One region of the Micromonospora sp. CNZ285 genome, then DNA from elsewhere that is predicted to be linked to it. Evidence: riboswitches for the same ligand, from Rfam matches in the RefSeq annotation. Region 1 holds a riboswitch; each other region holds the start of a gene.

What was found. A riboswitch is a leader RNA that binds a small molecule or an ion and turns the genes downstream of it on or off. The one in region 1 is predicted to bind cobalamin.
Region 2: linked by a shared signal. The riboswitch ahead of CLT75_RS04355 (acyl-CoA thioesterase) and the one ahead of metE (5-methyltetrahydropteroyltriglutamate--homocysteine S-methyltransferase) in region 1 are both predicted to bind cobalamin.
Region 3: linked by a shared signal. The riboswitch ahead of CLT75_RS11620 (prenyltransferase/squalene oxidase repeat-containing protein) and the one ahead of metE (5-methyltetrahydropteroyltriglutamate--homocysteine S-methyltransferase) in region 1 are both predicted to bind cobalamin.

The regions. Positions count from the first base shown of each region.
Region 1 is NZ_SPQD01000001.1:2,765,738-2,770,747, forward strand. It holds gene metE (5-methyltetrahydropteroyltriglutamate--homocysteine S-methyltransferase) at 1-2,975, opposite strand, end outside; cobalamin riboswitch at 3,093-3,312, opposite strand; gene CLT75_RS12440 (low temperature requirement protein A) at 3,926-5,010, shown strand, end outside.
Region 2 is NZ_SPQD01000001.1:954,454-959,463, reverse strand. It holds gene CLT75_RS04375 (ABC transporter permease subunit) at 1-159, opposite strand, end outside; gene CLT75_RS04370 (ABC transporter substrate-binding protein) at 156-1,130, opposite strand; gene CLT75_RS04365 (class II aldolase/adducin family protein) at 1,127-1,846, opposite strand; gene CLT75_RS04360 (Clp protease N-terminal domain-containing protein) at 2,069-2,782, shown strand; cobalamin riboswitch at 2,827-3,034, shown strand; gene CLT75_RS04355 (acyl-CoA thioesterase) at 3,166-3,678, shown strand; gene CLT75_RS04350 (LysE family translocator) at 3,682-4,308, shown strand; gene CLT75_RS04345 (PrsW family glutamic-type intramembrane protease) at 4,418-5,010, opposite strand, start outside.
Region 3 is NZ_SPQD01000001.1:2,567,841-2,572,850, forward strand. It holds gene CLT75_RS11615 (hypothetical protein) at 77-562, opposite strand; gene CLT75_RS11620 (prenyltransferase/squalene oxidase repeat-containing protein) at 598-1,641, opposite strand; cobalamin riboswitch at 1,741-1,866, opposite strand; gene CLT75_RS11625 (alkaline phosphatase PhoX) at 2,077-3,237, opposite strand; gene CLT75_RS11630 (beta-1,3-glucanase family protein) at 3,417-5,009, opposite strand.

The sequences.
Region 1 (5,010 bases):
GTGGCATACGACAGGAACGTGGGTATCTCAGCGCCGCCCGCGGGTAGCGCCCCGAACGGGAATCCGTAAGCGGTGCCGCGCAGCCAGGGCTTCCAAGACCGGCGCCAGTCGTCGCGGCCCATCCATGGCCGGCCGACCGGGATCACCTCGGCCGGACGGCGTCGGAGGTGCGCGGCGATCCAGAGTGCTTCGCCCACGGCGAAGATCCCGACAGCCACCACAACCACGTCGATGCCGTCTGCGAGCTGCGGCACGCCGAAGGTGAGCCGCTGTTGACCGGTCACCCTGTCGATCCCCACCACTCCGATGACCAGGCCGATCAGCGGCGAGGCGAAACCGCGTACCCGGGAGGCGCCCAGCACCGAGGTGACGGCGACGAACGACAGCAGCATCAGGGCGAAGTAGTCCGGCGCGCCGAGGCTGACCGCGAACCGGACCACCGGCGGGGTGATGACCACAAGCAGCAGGGTGGCGATGGTTCCGGCGACGAACGACCCGATCGCGGCGGTGGCCAGCGCCTGCGCTGCCCGGCCGGCCAGGCCGCGGTAACTCTCAAATACGGAAGCACCGGCCGCCCGGAGCGCGTTACCGCTGGACTGGCCGTTAGCCGCGCCGATCTCGACCCAGCATCCGAAGACCTGCAGCGCGTTCAGCCCGTACCCCTTCAAGGGCTGAACCGGGTCCGGGCCGGGCGGAACGGCGCGGCGTTCCGCCCGGCCCGCGGCTCCGCGTCCGCGCAGCTCGGTCGCAGCGGCGATCAGTTGCTGGAGGGATGCCTCGACCTCGAAATAGTCGCGCGTCTTGAGGCCGCAGTCGGGGTTCACCCACAGCCGCTCGGCCGGCACCGCGGCCGCGGCCCGGCGCAGCGCGCCGACGACCTCGTCGTGGGACGGCAGCCGGGGTGAGTGGATGTCCCAGACGCCGGGCCCCACACCCCGGCGGTATCCGATCGCGGCGAGGTCGTCGAGGACCTCCATCCGGGAGCGGGATGCCTCGATGCTGGTGACGTCGGCGTCGAGGGCGTCGATGGCCGTGATCACCTCCCCGAACTCCGAGTAGCACAGATGGGTGTGGATCTGGGTGTCGTCGGCGACTCCGCAGGTGGCCAGGCGGAACGCCCCGACTGCCCAGTCCAGGTACGCCCTCTGGTCCGCCCCGCGCAGTGGCAGCGTCTCACGCAGCGCCGGCTCGTCGACCTGGATGACCCGGATACCGGCTGCCTCGAGATCGCGGCACTCGTCGCGCAGGGCGAGCGCGACCTGGTCCGCGGTGTCTGCCAGTGGCTGGTCGCTGCGGACGAACGACCAGGCCAGGATGGTGACCGGGCCGGTGAGCATGCCCTTGACCGGCCGGTCGGTCAGCGACTGCGCGTAGGTGGACCAGTTGACGGTCATCGGCGCCCTGCGTGCCACGTCCCCGTAGATGATGGGCGGACGCACGCATCGGGAGCCGTAGGACTGGACCCAGCCGTGTTCGGTGGCGGCGAACCCGTCCAACTGCTCGCCGAAGTACTGGACCATGTCGTTTCGTTCCGGCTCGCCGTGCACGAGCACGTCCAGGCCCAGCCGCTCCTGGAGCCGGACGACGTGCTCGACCTCGGCCCGCATGCGCCGGGTGTAGGCGGTGTCGTCGAGGCGGCCGGCCCGATGCTCGGCACGCGCGCGGCGCAGCTCGTCGGTCTGCGGGAACGATCCGATGGTCGTGGTCGGCAGGGGCGGTAGGTTCAGCCGGGCCTGCTGTGCCGCCGCTCGCTCCGGGTACGCGCCGCGCTGCCGATCCGTGGCGCGCAGTGCGGCGAGCCGGCCGCGTACGGTGTCGTCGCGCCATGTGGCGGGGGTGGGCGGCAGCGGCTCGGGCAGGGACGTGGTGCCGTTGCGCAGCGCGCGGCCGAGCCGGACGACCTCATCAACCTTCTGCCGAGCGAAGGCGAGCCGCTGACGCAGCGCCGGGTCGAGAGCGGTCTCGGCGGACAGGTCCACCGGCACGTGCAGCAGCGAGCACGAGGTGGACACGGCGACGTGGTCGGCGAGCCCGGCCACCGCGGCACCGGCCGCCACGGCGGCGCGCAGGTCGGTACGCCAGACGTTGCGCCCGTCGACCAGGCCCGCGACGATCGTCTTGCCGCGCAGCGGTCCCGCGCCGGCCAGCCGCCGCAGGTTGCCGGGCCCGGCAACCAGATCCACACCGACCGCTTCGACCGGCGTGTCGAGCAGGGCGGGCAGCGCGTCACCGAGCTCACCGAAGTAGGAGGCGACGAAGATCGCCGGCCGCTGCTCCACCGCGCACAGCCGGGTGTAGGCCTCCCGCAGCGCGTCGATCTCGGGGGCGCTCCGGTCGGCGACGTAAGCGGGTTCGTCCAGCTGCACCCATCGCACGCCCGCCGCGGCCAGGGATCGCAGGATGTCGGCGTACACGTCGACCAGGTCGGTCAACCGGTCGAACGGTTCGCCGCCCGTCTCGGTGGGCTTGGCCAGCAGCAGGAACGTGGCCGGCCCGACCAGCACCGGCCGGCTGTCGATTCCCAGCTCGCGGGCCTCGCGGTACTCGCGCAGCGCCTTGTCGGGATTCGCCGCGAAGGCGGTGTCGGAGCCGATCTCGGGAACCAGATAGTGGTAGTTGGTGTCGAACCACTTCGTCAGTTCGAGCGCCGGCTCGGCATCGACGCCCCGGGCCATCGCAAAGTAGGTGTCGAGATCGCCGAGGCCGAGACGGGCGAACCGGTGCGGGATCGCGCCGACAGCGACGGCCGTGTCCAGCACGTGATCGTAGTAGGAGAACGTGTTGGACGGGATCGCGTCCAGGCGCGCGTCGCGCAGCGTCCGCCAGACCTCCTCCCGTAGCACGGCAGAGGTCGCCGCCAACTCCTCGGCGTCGATCCGGCCCGCCCAGTAGGCCTCGACCGCCTTCTTCAACTCGCGGTGCGCGCCGATGTGGGGGTAGCCGAGCACTGTGCTCTGCCCGAATGAGGTTGTCACTGTGGTCCTTCCCTCGAGGTGCCTGGCGGCCACGGGGGAAGGGGAAGGCGGGGTACGGCTGTCGCGTACCGGCTTTCCGCCCTGGCCCTCCCGGGAGGCCGCCGACGGCGCGCACCGGCGGTACGCGCAGTGCGGGCAGGTCTTCGGACTCGCGGGCACGACCGGATCCACCCGGTCACCTACTGGCCGTCGCTTCCCAGACCTCACGGTCCAGTGCTTCGTTGACGGCTGTCGTTCCCACTCACCGCTGCGGGGCAGTCCCGGATTCGCACCGGGTTCCCTCTTACGGCGCCCCACTCGCGCGGCGGGGGGGCGCACCAGCGCCGTTGTCCATCCTATGGGGCGATGAGCCGATGTGATCGGTGTGTCCGTCCTGCGGGACAGCAAGCCGTCGCGGCAGCGGAGTGCTTGCGTGCGACGAGAGGGTGACGAGGGGCTAGAAGATGGGCCGGGTCGCGGTAGTCGTGGTCGGCGGATGCGCGCCGTCGAACCCGGTCTGAACCGCCCCGGGTGGAATGGTCGGTGCCGCCGACGAGGTAGTCGCCTCTCTCCGGCGCCGACGGCTGGCCCTGGCCCCTACCGGCGCGGCGCGGAACGCACGGACCGAGGGCTCTGCACCTGCCCGGCCGCTGGTCCGGCAGGTCGGCCAGCCGGACGGGCACCTGCCTTCGCCGTAGCGCTTATCGTACTGGGCCACCGCGCGAGCGCGGGGGCAGACGAGGCCGTACCGGCTGGCCGTACGGGATGAATCACCACGAGGGCACCTGCCTCTGCCCCGGGGGGAGTGCGGCCAGGCGTCGGCGGCGCCGTGAGTCATCGCCCCCGCCGCACGTGGCGTGGGCGATGTCGGCATCGGCGATCGCGGACCGGCCGGGCTCGTTCCACGCCGAGGTCGTCGCACGGTCGCGGATTCACCTGTCGGCGGCATGAGAGGTTGCAACAGTGGTCGGGTGACCAGCGGAGAGGATGAGGTGGCCGGAGCCGGGCTGGGCGTCCGGCGAACCCTGGTCGCGACGCACGGCGGGGTGACGCGAGCCGAGCTCTTCCTCGATCTCGTGTTTGTCTTCGCCTTCATGAACGTCGCCGGCCTCATGGCCGCGCGGTCGGCCTTCGACGCGCTGGTCCAAGGCGGGCTCGTGCTCCTGCTGCTGTGGCGCAGTTGGGCCGGGTACGCCTGGGTCGGAAACCTGGTCCGGCTCGACCGCGGGATCCTGCCAATCGTCATGTTCATGGTTGCGACCGCGCTCCTGCTGGTCGCCGTCGCGATTCCGGATGTGTTCGTCGACCGGCACGCCGGGCTCTCCGCACCTCTCGTCTTCGTCGTCGGCTTTCTGAGCATCCGAGCCGTGTCGCTGTTGATCATCATGCGGAGCCGGCGACGCTCGACGCAGCAGTCGATCGCACCCGCCCGGCAGGCCTGGCTACCCCTGGCCGCCAGCGCCGTCCTGCTGCTGTGCGGGGCGCTGCTGCCCAGCCACCTCGCACCCGGACGCAGCGCCGGGCTGCTGCAGATCCTGCTCTTCGCGGTGGCGACCGCCGTCGACTACGTCGGGCTGCGCGCTCCAGGCACCGGCAGTTGGCAGCTCAGGTCGGTGCGGCACTGGGCAGAGCGGCACAACCTGATCATGCTGATCGCCTTGGGCGAGACGATCATCTCGATCGGCACGAGCCGGGGGTTCGCCGGCACACCCGCGATCACCTGGTCCGTGCTCGCCGGCTCCGGGCTCGCGCTCCTCGTCGTGGCGTTCCTCTGGTGGGCGTACTTCGACATCGCGGCGCTCGACGCGGAACAGACGCTGGAGTCCGTCCCCCACCACGCCCGGTCCCGGCTGGCCCGCGACGCGTACACCCTCCTGCACCTGCCGATGATCGCCGGGCTCATCCTGGTGGCGTTCGGGCTCAAGCACGCGCTGGGCGCCACCGAGATCGACACCGCAAAGAAGTGGGACGCCCCGGCTCTGTTCAGTCTCTACGGCGGGGTCGTCCTGTACCTGCTCGGGTTGGTGGCGTTCGAGTGGCGCATGGTCCGGCGAAT
Region 2 (5,010 bases), 1.8 Mb from region 1:
CGCCGTCCAGAACCGCTCGTCGGTGAGCAGCCGCAGCGCCTCGGGCACCACGGCGCTCAGCGGCGGCACGTGCGCCGGGTCGAGGAACAGGCGGGCGAGGATCTCGTACGCCGTGGCCGCGCCCGCCAGGCCCACGGCGCCGAGCCACCCCCTTCTCACTTGAGGATCAGCTCGTCGAGGTCGGGTGTGCTGGTGATGAGCCCGTCGCGCTGGGCGTAGCCGGCGAGCTTCTCGGCGGCCTGCCGGCTGACCTCGTCACGCAGGCCGGTCAGGGTGATCTTCGCGGCCACCTCCGGCTTGATCTCGGTGAACATGGGGATCTTCGCGCGCACCTCGTCCTCGTGGTCGCGGGCGTACGCGTAGGCCTCCCGCACCGCGTCCCGGAAGGCCGTGACGGTCTTCGCGTTCTTCGAGGTGTAGGAGCCGGCCGCGTACCAGGCGGAGACCGTGAGGTCGGGCGCGAGGTCGGTGAAACCCCACCCGACCGGCACCGCGCCCTGCGCCTTGGCTGCCGACAGGAACGGCTCGACCACCCAGGCGCCGTCCACCCGGCCCGTGCTGACCGCGGCGGGCGCCTGCGGGAACGGGATCTCGACGAGCTTGACCTTCGTCGGGTCGCCGCCGTCGGCACGGACCGCCTCACGGGCCGCCGCCGCGGCGATGTTGGTGAGGATGTTGACCGAGATCGTCTTGCCTTCGAGCTGCTTGGCGCTGGTGATGCCGGAGTCGCCCTTGACCACCAGGGCGCCGTAGTCTGCGCCCTCCTTGCCGGTGGAGGCGGAGGCCGGCACGACGGCCTTGACGTCCAGGCCCTTCGACCGGGCGACGATAAGCGTGGTGAGGTCGCCGGTGGCGAAGTCGACCTTGCCGGCCAGCACGGCCGGCACGGAGGTCAGGTCGGAGGTCTCGGTGTCGACCTCGACCTTGAGGCCGTGCTTGGCGAAGATGCCCCGCTCCTGGGCCAGGTAGATGGGCGCGAGGTGGCCCAGCGGCGACGAGGCGAGCCGGACGGTGGTGAGGCCGTCGGCGTTCGCCGCGGCGGGCTTGTCGTCCCCGCCGCAGGCGGCGAGTGATGTGGTGAGCAGGACGGCGGCGAGGGCGCCGGCGATCCGGCGGCTACGGGTGGTCATGCTGTTGGCTCCTCAAAGCGCAGGCGCAGGTCGAGGTCGTGTACGTGGTCGGGGAACGGCACCGGGCCGCCGAGCGGCGCGGCGCCGATGCTGGAGACGGCCGCCTCCTCGATCGCCACGACGAGGCTCGCGGCGTGCGCGGCGGAGTCGCCGGCGACGAGCAGGCCGTGGTTGCCGAGCAGGATCGCGTAGGTGCGGGGGTGCGCCGCGAACGTCTCGGCGATCGCCCGCACCGCCTCCTCGGTGCCGCGGGGCGCCCACGGCGCGACGGGGATGTCGACCGGCTGGCCGTGCACCAGCAGTGCCTCGTACCGGGCCGGCAGCGGCGTCGAGGCGAGCGCGTAGCTGGTGGCGTACGGCGAATGGGTGTGGATGACGGCGTTGACGTCCGGCCGGGCCTGGTAGACGCCGATGTGCATCTTCAGGATCGCCGCCACCGACGGGCTCGGTGTTCCCTCGTGGACCGTGCCGTCGAGGCCGACCACGACGACGTCGTCGTTGACGGTGCGCAGCGCGGGCGCCGCGACCCGCAGGTCGTCGGCGGGCCACGGGCGGAGCAACTCGCCGGCGTTGACGAGCAGGCGGTCGTCGTGGCCGGGGATCCGGACGCTGATGTTGCCGTGGCCGCTGGCCGACATGGCCGAGGCGGCGAAGATCTTGTTGATGCCGGCGGTCAGGCCGGCGCGGGCTTTCCGGACAGGGTCGTGCTGAGTCATGGCGTGCGGCCTCAAGGGGGTCGGTCGTGCCCGGGGCACGACGATGCAAGGTGTGCGGAGTGAGCCGGTGGGGCTCAGCGGCAACAGAGCGCGCTGGACGTACGGCCCTGGTCGAGGGCTCGTCGGGTGGTCAGCGGCGCGGGCATAACCCTACTATAACCCTAGGAAATGTAGGCGATCAAGGGCTGACCTGCTCGATGGTCACGTGACAGGATCGGTCAGGTGCCCAAGGTCAACGTTTATCTGCCCGACGCCCTCGCCGACCGCGTCCGCGAGGCCCGGCTACCGGTCTCCCGGATCTGCCAGACCGCACTGACCCAGGCCCTGGACGGCGCCGCGGGCGCGGCCCACGAGACCCCCGCCACCCGGTCGCTGCCCGCCGGGCTCACCCTCACCCCGCCGGCCAACCACCACGTCGCGGCGATCCTGCGCCAGGCGTACGCCCTCGCGTCCGCCTCCGGCGCGGTCACTGTGGAGCCGGCGCAGCTGCTGCGGGCCTTCCTCGACGAGGGCGAGAGCCTGGTGCTCAACACCGTCGAGCTGCTCGGATTCCCCGCCGCCACCATCCGGGCCGCCCTGGGTGACTCCCCCACCACGTCGGCGACGCCCACCGAGCCGGCCGCGTCGCCCGCCACCCGGGCGGTGCTGACGGCCGCCGCCGGCCAGGCCACCGCTCACGGCTCGGCCGTCACCACCGGCAGCCACCTGCTGCTGGGACTGCTGCGCGACGACGGCGACGCGGGCGACGTGTTGCGGCGTACGGGCGTGACCGCCGTGGTCACCCCCGCCGTGCTGTCCGCGCTCTACCACGGCGTCGCGTTCGGCCGGATGCTGCCCGAGCGCGACGCCGACACGACGGTCCTGCGCGTGATGATGCACGACGTCCTCGATCGGCTCGACCGGCTTCAGAAGCAGCTCGACGCGACGGAAGGTTGACGAGAGCCCGGCCGGGTGGCTCCGGGAGCGCGCCGGGGCTGGGTTACGCTGCGGGAAGCGCTGGTTCACCCGGTCGGCGACGGCCGGGTGTCGTAAGAGGGAACCCGGTGGAAGTCCGGGACTGCCCCGCAGCGGTGAGTGGGAACGACAGCCGTCAACAGCACTGGGCCACCGGCCTGGGAAGCGACGGCCGGTAGGCGACCTCGTGTCATGCCCGCGAGTCCGAAGACCTGCCCGCGTCGCGCGTACCACCGGTGCGCGCCGCCGTCGACCTCGCGGGTGGGTCGGGCGGGTGACACGTCGTACGCAGGGCCGTCGGCGTGTCCTCGACGTGCACACCCCGGCCGGTCGGCGGTCCGCTTCTGCGAGGACGGAACCGCACAGTGCCCGACACCATCACGCTCACCGGCCGACCACCGTCGGCCTCGCACCTGACCCTGTCGCAGATCATGGACCAGCACCACACCAACCTGATGGGCACGGTCCACGGCGGGCGCATCCTCAACCTGATCGACTCGGTCGCCGGTGTGGTCGCCGCCCGCCACTCCGACGGCCCGGCCGTCACCGCCGCCATCGACGAGACCGCGTTCCTGCGCGCGGTACGCGTCGGGGACGTGGTCCACGTGGACGCCCGGATCACCTGGGCCGGCCGCAGCTCGATGGAGGTGGCGGTGAAGGTCAGCGCGGACCGGTGGGACCGCGCCGTGCCGCCGGTGGACGTGGCGACCGCGCACCTGGTGATGGTGGCGGTGGACGACGACGGCCAGCCCCGGCCGGTGCCGCCGCTGCACGCCGAGACCGACGGCGACCGGCGGCGCTACCGGGAGGCGCAGATCCGGCGCGAGCACCGGCTGGCGCTGCGCCGGGCGCTGCTCGACGGCGCCGGGGAGGGCTGAGCGGTGCTCGGACTGTCGGCGGCCACGCTCGCCGGTTACCTGGCCGCGATCGTGGTGCTCATGCTCACCCCGGGGCCGGACATGATGTTCGTGCTCGCCAACGCCACCCGGTACGGCGCGCGGGCGGGCGCGGTGGCCGCACTCGGGGTCGCCGCCGGGGAGGCGGTGCACGTCGCCGCCGTGGTGGCCGGGCTCGCCACGCTGATCGCCGCGTCGCCGGTGCTGTTCACCGCGATCCGGTGGGCCGGTGCGGCGTACCTGATCGTGCTGGGCCTGCGGGCGCTGCGCGGCACGGGCCGGCCCGGCGCACCCGCGGACCGGCCGGACGGCGGGTGCGCCGTGCGGGCGTTCCGGCGCGGGCTGCTGACGAATCTGCTCAACCCGAAGATGATCCTGTTCAGCGTGGCGTTCCTGCCGCAGTTCGTCAGGCCCGACGCGGGCCCGGTGGCGGCGCAGCTGGTGCTGCTCGGGGCGCTGTTCGTCGCGGTGCAGCTCGCCGTGGACCTGGCGCTCGGCGTGGGCGCCGGACGGTTCGCCGGGCGGTGGGCCGACAGCCGCTGGTCGCGGCGCGTCGACCGGCTCTGCGCTGTCGCCTTCGTCGCGCTCGGCGTCCGGCTGGCCGCCGGCTGAGACGCACCGGGGCGAGTGGCGGAGCGCGGTGCGGGCGTCGGCGGCGAACTGGCGATGATCATGACGCCGTGTCCCGGAGTGGGGGCGTCACGTGGGCAGGCGGGCGGGCTCAGCGGGCGCGCTCCGCCGTCTCCAGCGGCGGCTCCGCCGGCGTCCCGGACGCGGGCGGCCGCTCGCGGTCCAGGTGCAGGCGCAGCAGCACCCAGCCCAGCGACACGGCGCCGATGAACACGTACGCGGGCTGGGTGCCGAACGTGTCCCAGCAGGTATGCAGCGTGACGGCGGCGGCGAAGGTGAGCAGGAACGCCGCCAGTTTCCGGCCGCCGGGCGCGGCGGCGAACGTGAACAGCGCGGCGGCGGTCAGCCCGGTCCAGGCCAGGTGCGCGGCGGGCGCGGTGAGACCGCGTACCAGCAGCGTCCGCTCGACCGCGCCGAGGTTGCCCTCCGACCCGACGAACGCGGCGAACGCGTAGCCCATGGTCTCCAGCGCGGCGAACCCGGCGCCGGAGGCCACGCCGATCACCAGACCCTGCGCCGGGGACGGATGCCGCCGCCACAGCAGCAGGATGCCGGCCGGCACGATCAGCTTGGCGGTCTCCTCGGCCAGGCCGACGAGCGCCATCGGCAGGACGCCGAGGCGGTGCAGCGTGCCGTACTCCAGCCAGCCGGCGGCGACCACGCCGACCACGCCGCCGAGGAGCG
Region 3 (5,010 bases), 200 kb from region 1:
GGTGCCGACACCGTACCGCCCGGGCGCGCGACGACGCCAGAGCAGCTGCCGGCACCCGGTGCGCCGCTGGTCACACCTAGGGAGCGGCGATGCTCGGCGGGGCGCCGGCGCCGAAGGACCAGCCCTCGACACTGCCCGGCGCGGGGTTGTAGCCGGTCGCCCCCGACGTGCTGTAGGACCAGGAGCCGCCGCTGGACGCATGCCAGTACGACCAGTACGCGGTGGCCGGCGGGGTGTTGACGCACGGCTCGGTCGCGGCGGTGGGCTTGCCGTTGATCCGGCAGACGAAGGCCAGGCCCCAGCGGGCCGTGCCGGTGACGGTGAAGCCGGCGGCCTGGAGCGCGGCCAGGCCGGTGGCCGGATCGCCCGGCGCACAGGCGACCTGGACGCCGCCGCCGAGCGCGGCGAAGTCGACGACCACCGTGACTCCCGAGGTGCCGGCGCAGGCGGCGGCGTGCGCCGCCCGGGGCGCGGGTTCGACTGCGGTCAGCGCGACGCCGGCCACGACGGCGGCCAGCAGGCCGGCCAACCAGCTACGGGCGGTGGAACGATGACGGAACACGGATCCTCCTGTGATCGGATGAGCGGCGAGGCGGTTCACGGGCAGGCGAGCGCCGGTGCGCCGGGGTCGGCGCCGGCGGCGGACAGACGGGCGTACCCGATCCCGGTGAGACCGAGGACGGCCTGGGCGGTGGCCCGGGGTGCGGTGGCCGGGTCGAAGCCGCCGCCGTCGAAGTCGACGGCGCCCCGGTCGGCCGGCGCCCCGGCGCAGCCGACCTGGAGCCCGGCGAGGAATGCCCGGGCCCGCGCCCAGGCCGGCGGCCGGTGGCCGTCGCGCAGGGCCTGCGCGGCGAGGCCGGTGCTGTTGGCGTTCGGCGTGCCGGCCGCGTTGGCGAAGCCGCCGTCGGCACGCTGAACGGACACCAGCCAGCGCAGCCCGGCGGCGGCGTCGGCCGGACGGTCCGCGGCGCGCAGCGCCTGCGTCACGAGCGCGGTGGCGTCCACGTCGGACGTGCAGACCGGTTGCGCGGGCAGCAGCGGGTAGCCGCCGTCCGGGCACCGGGTGCCGGCCAGCCAGGCCGCCGCCGCCGGCGGCGCCCCGGCCGCCGTACGATCCAGCGCCAGCAGCGCGAAGGACTGGCTGAACGCGTTGCTGTAGTCGCCGTACGCGGACCGGTCGCTGAACCGGCCGGCCGGCGTCTGGAGCGAGCGCAGCCGGGCGATCAGGTCCACCCCGCCGACGTCGGTGGGGTCGCCGCCGCGCACCTGCACGGCGAGGGCGAGCTTGGCGGTCGCGCCCGCGTACGCCTCGGAGACGCCGTCGCCGAGGTAGCCGTCGCGGATGTCGGGCCTGGTGACCCAGGCCAGCGCGTCGGCGCCGTGGTCGTCGGCGACGCCGGTGGCGGCGAAGGCGAACACGGCGTCGAGGGTCAGCCCCTGGTCGGGGTAGGCGACACCGTCGAAGACCGCCTCGAAGCGTTCGCCGTCGACGAGTTGCCGGGCGAGCCAGCCGCCGGCGGCCTCCGGGCGGGTGACGCCGGCGCGCTCGGGGGCGGCGACGGCCGGTGTGGTGAGGGTGAGGGCGGCGAGTACGCCGCACAGGAGCGCGAGCAGGCGGTGCCGGCTTCGGCGGACGACCATCGGAAGCGCCTTTCCGGCCCGGCGGTCGTCGAAAGCCCGGACGACCGCGGCAACGCCGCGTCGACCGGGACTCCGACCCGTGGGCCACGACGGGTGGGGAGCGGGTGCACGCGTACGACGGGTATTCGGGCTCGCCGCCGCAGAGTTTTCTCTGGGCGGCCTACCGTTGCGGGCCAGCGCCGGATTTCGACCGGTCTTCCCCCGCACGTACACGCGGTGGTTCAGTTGTCGCGACAGTCTGCTGTGGCCGGAGCGCCGATGTCAATGCGCCAGGAGCCGGCCACGTGCCGTGACGGCCGGCGGAGCCGGCGGTTTCACATCCCGGCGCCGAGACGTCGTCCCGGCGCGTGCGGGTGAGGCGCGCCGGCGAAGGACGCCCGCTCTTCACCGGGCGTCCTTCACCGTGGGGTCGCGGTCAGCGGGGCCGCGAGCCGGTCATCGGCGGAACGGCCCGGTGACGCAGTAGGTGATGCCGCCGGAGGACGAGCCGGTCGTGCCGCGTTGCGACGAGAAGTACAGCCGGTCCCCGGCCGGGGTGAACGCCGGCCCGGTGATCTCCGAACCGCTCTGTCCGGTGATCCGCAGGAAGACCGAGATCTTGTCGTCGGGCGTGATCATGCAGATCTCCATGTTCCCGCCGTCCTCGGCGACGTACAGGTCACCGGCAGTGGATCCGGTGATGTTGTCGACCCCGGTCAGCGGAGGGGTGCCCGGACTGACCAGGTTGTCGTCGTAGGCGAGCTCGTACGTGCCGGCAGCCAGGTTGACCTGCCAGACGCGGTTGTCGCCCTTCGTGGTGAACCAGACGGTGTCATCCGCGTAGTGACAGCCCTCGCCGCCGTTGAACGTCTTCGCGCCGGACACCTGCTGCCGGGTCGGGGTGGGCGAGCCGTCCGGATCGGGCACCGTGGCCCAGGTGAACGTGCCGGAGGTCGCCGTACCGGCGCGGAAGACCTGGAGGGTTCCGGCGGAGAGGTCGCCCCAGGTGGTCGGCACGAACCGGTAGAACTTGCCGTCGGTCTCGTCCTCGGTCAGGTAGACGACCCGGCGGACCGGGTCGGCCGCGGCCGCCTCGTGCTTGAACCGTCCCAGCGCGGGACGCGCCACGGCGGTCCCGCCGAGGGGGTACGTCTCGAAGACCCGGCCCAGGGACACCTCCTCGCAGGAGAGCCACGTGTTCCACGGCGTCTTCCCGCCGGCGCAGTTGTTGTTGGTGCCGGAGAGGATCCGCGACGCCCCGATCACGGCACCGCTGGAGTCGAAGACGAGGCGCGAGGCACCGCCGCCCGCCCCGGCTGACACCTCCGAGTTCGACACGTAGATCCAGCCGGTGCCGTTCGGGAACACGGCGCCACCGTCCGGAGCGTCGTGCCAGGTGTACGACGTCCCCGGCACCGTCCGACGGGATCGCGCGACGACCGAGCTGGTGAAGCCGGCCGGCAACTGGATGCCGTTGGCGTCGGCGGGCTGGAGCCCACCGTAGGGCCCCGCCGCGTTCTGCGCCGGGGCTCCGTACGCCGCCGACCACGCGGTGAACGGCAGCGCGACAGCGCCCGCACCGACGACCGCGGCCCGCAGCATTGCTCGACGATCCATGGAACCTCCTCGGTAGGTTCCCCAGATCTGACCGGGCGGAGCTTACGCACATCGATCTGTTGGATGAACGTCGATGGACGCCTCGGTGCGCGACGTCGTGTCACCGGCCGTCTCGTCCGTCGCCCTGCCGGTGGCGGGAGCGACTCGCGGTCGGCCCCCGCCACCGTTCGCATGGCGGATCAGCCCTTGCGCCACTTCTGGTTGGCGGTGCCCCCGCAGTCCCAGAGCTGGAGCCTCGCGCCGTCGTTGCCGTTCCAGTCCTTGATGTCGACGCACTTTCCGGCCTGGAGATTGACCAGGTCGCCGGCCGCGTTCAGGGTGAACTGCTGGGCGCCGGTGCCGTTGCAGGTGTAGAGCTGCACCGCCGCCCCGTTCGCGGTGGACCCGGCGTCGATGTCCATGCACTTGTTGTTCTGGCTCTTGAGCGCCGTACCGCTGAACGTCCACTTCTGCGCGTTGGTGTTGTTGCAGTTCCACATCTGCAGCGGCGCGCGGTCGACGAAGTTGGAGCTCGGCACGTCGATGCACTTGTTGTTCCAGTTGCTGACCACTGGCACCCCGGTGGTCGGGGTGCCGCCGCCACCGCCGGTGAACGGGCTGAGGATCAGTCCGGCCGAACGGGGGTCGCCGTCGTGCACCAGCGACTCGAATCCGCCGACGTCGTCGAAGGCGAACGCGTACGCCCGGCCGTCGGTCATGTTGGCGTGGATCAGGCGGGCGTACTGGTTGGTGGGGTTGCTGCGGTAGAAGTCGGCGGCGTTCGTGCTGGGCTGGGTGTCGATGGTGCCGAGCGTGCCGCGGTTGAGGGCGGCGCAGAGTGTACGCGAGATCGGGCCGACCACCTGGTCGTTCGGCGCGGGCAGGTCGCCGTCGCAGCCCCAGACGCTGGCCGAGGAGGGCCGGTTGAAGGAGGCGACGACCTGGCCGCTGCCGTTGGTGAAGGTCATGGTATTGCCCGAGGTACGGCCGTAGTACCGGATTGCGGGCTGGTCGGCGAAGGGCGCCACGGTCAGGGTCTTCGTGGTGTACGCGTTCCACGCGGACGCGATGTACGAGTCCAGGTACGTGGTGCTGAGCAGGCCGGCCCCGGCCGCCTTGCCCGGAGCCAGGACGCGCAGCACCGTCCCGTCGGAGCGGGTGTGGACGGTGCCGGCCCAGCCCGGCTGCGCCCGGATCCCGTCGATGACCGCGTTGCGTCCGTTGGCCACCACGTCGCCGGTGCGCTTGGTGACGCCGTTGGCACCGGTCACGGTGACCGCGTGCGGGATCGCGAACATGTCGACCTGGGAGCTGTTGAGCCACAGCCCGGAGTCGTTGTAGGTGAACTCGCTCCAGTCGAACAGGATGTCGCGGTTCGCGTCACCGGCCGCCCAGGGCGCGGGCTGCACCAGTCCGTCCGGGGTGAGGAAGAACTTCAGCTTCTGCCCGAGGGAGAAGTAGGCCCGGCCGGAGAAGCCGCGGGGGAACTGGATCGTGGTGCTGCCGCCGTTGCCGGGGCCCGGTATGGAGACGTCCGGCGCGGGCGACGGCGGGAGCTGCCCGCCGGTCCACGGTACGAAGGCGCCGCCGGAGGTGACGTAGCCGAGCCGGCCGGAGGACAGCTGGACGCCGATGACGTAGAGGTAGACCGGGTCGCTGCGGCCGGTGGTGTTGGTGACGGTGACCGGCAGCAACGCCGGTCCGACCGCCTGGGCGGGCGTGGCGACGACGGCGCCGGTGAGCCCGGCGAGCAGGGCGGACGCGGCGGCGAGCAGCTTTCTTCGGAGACGCATG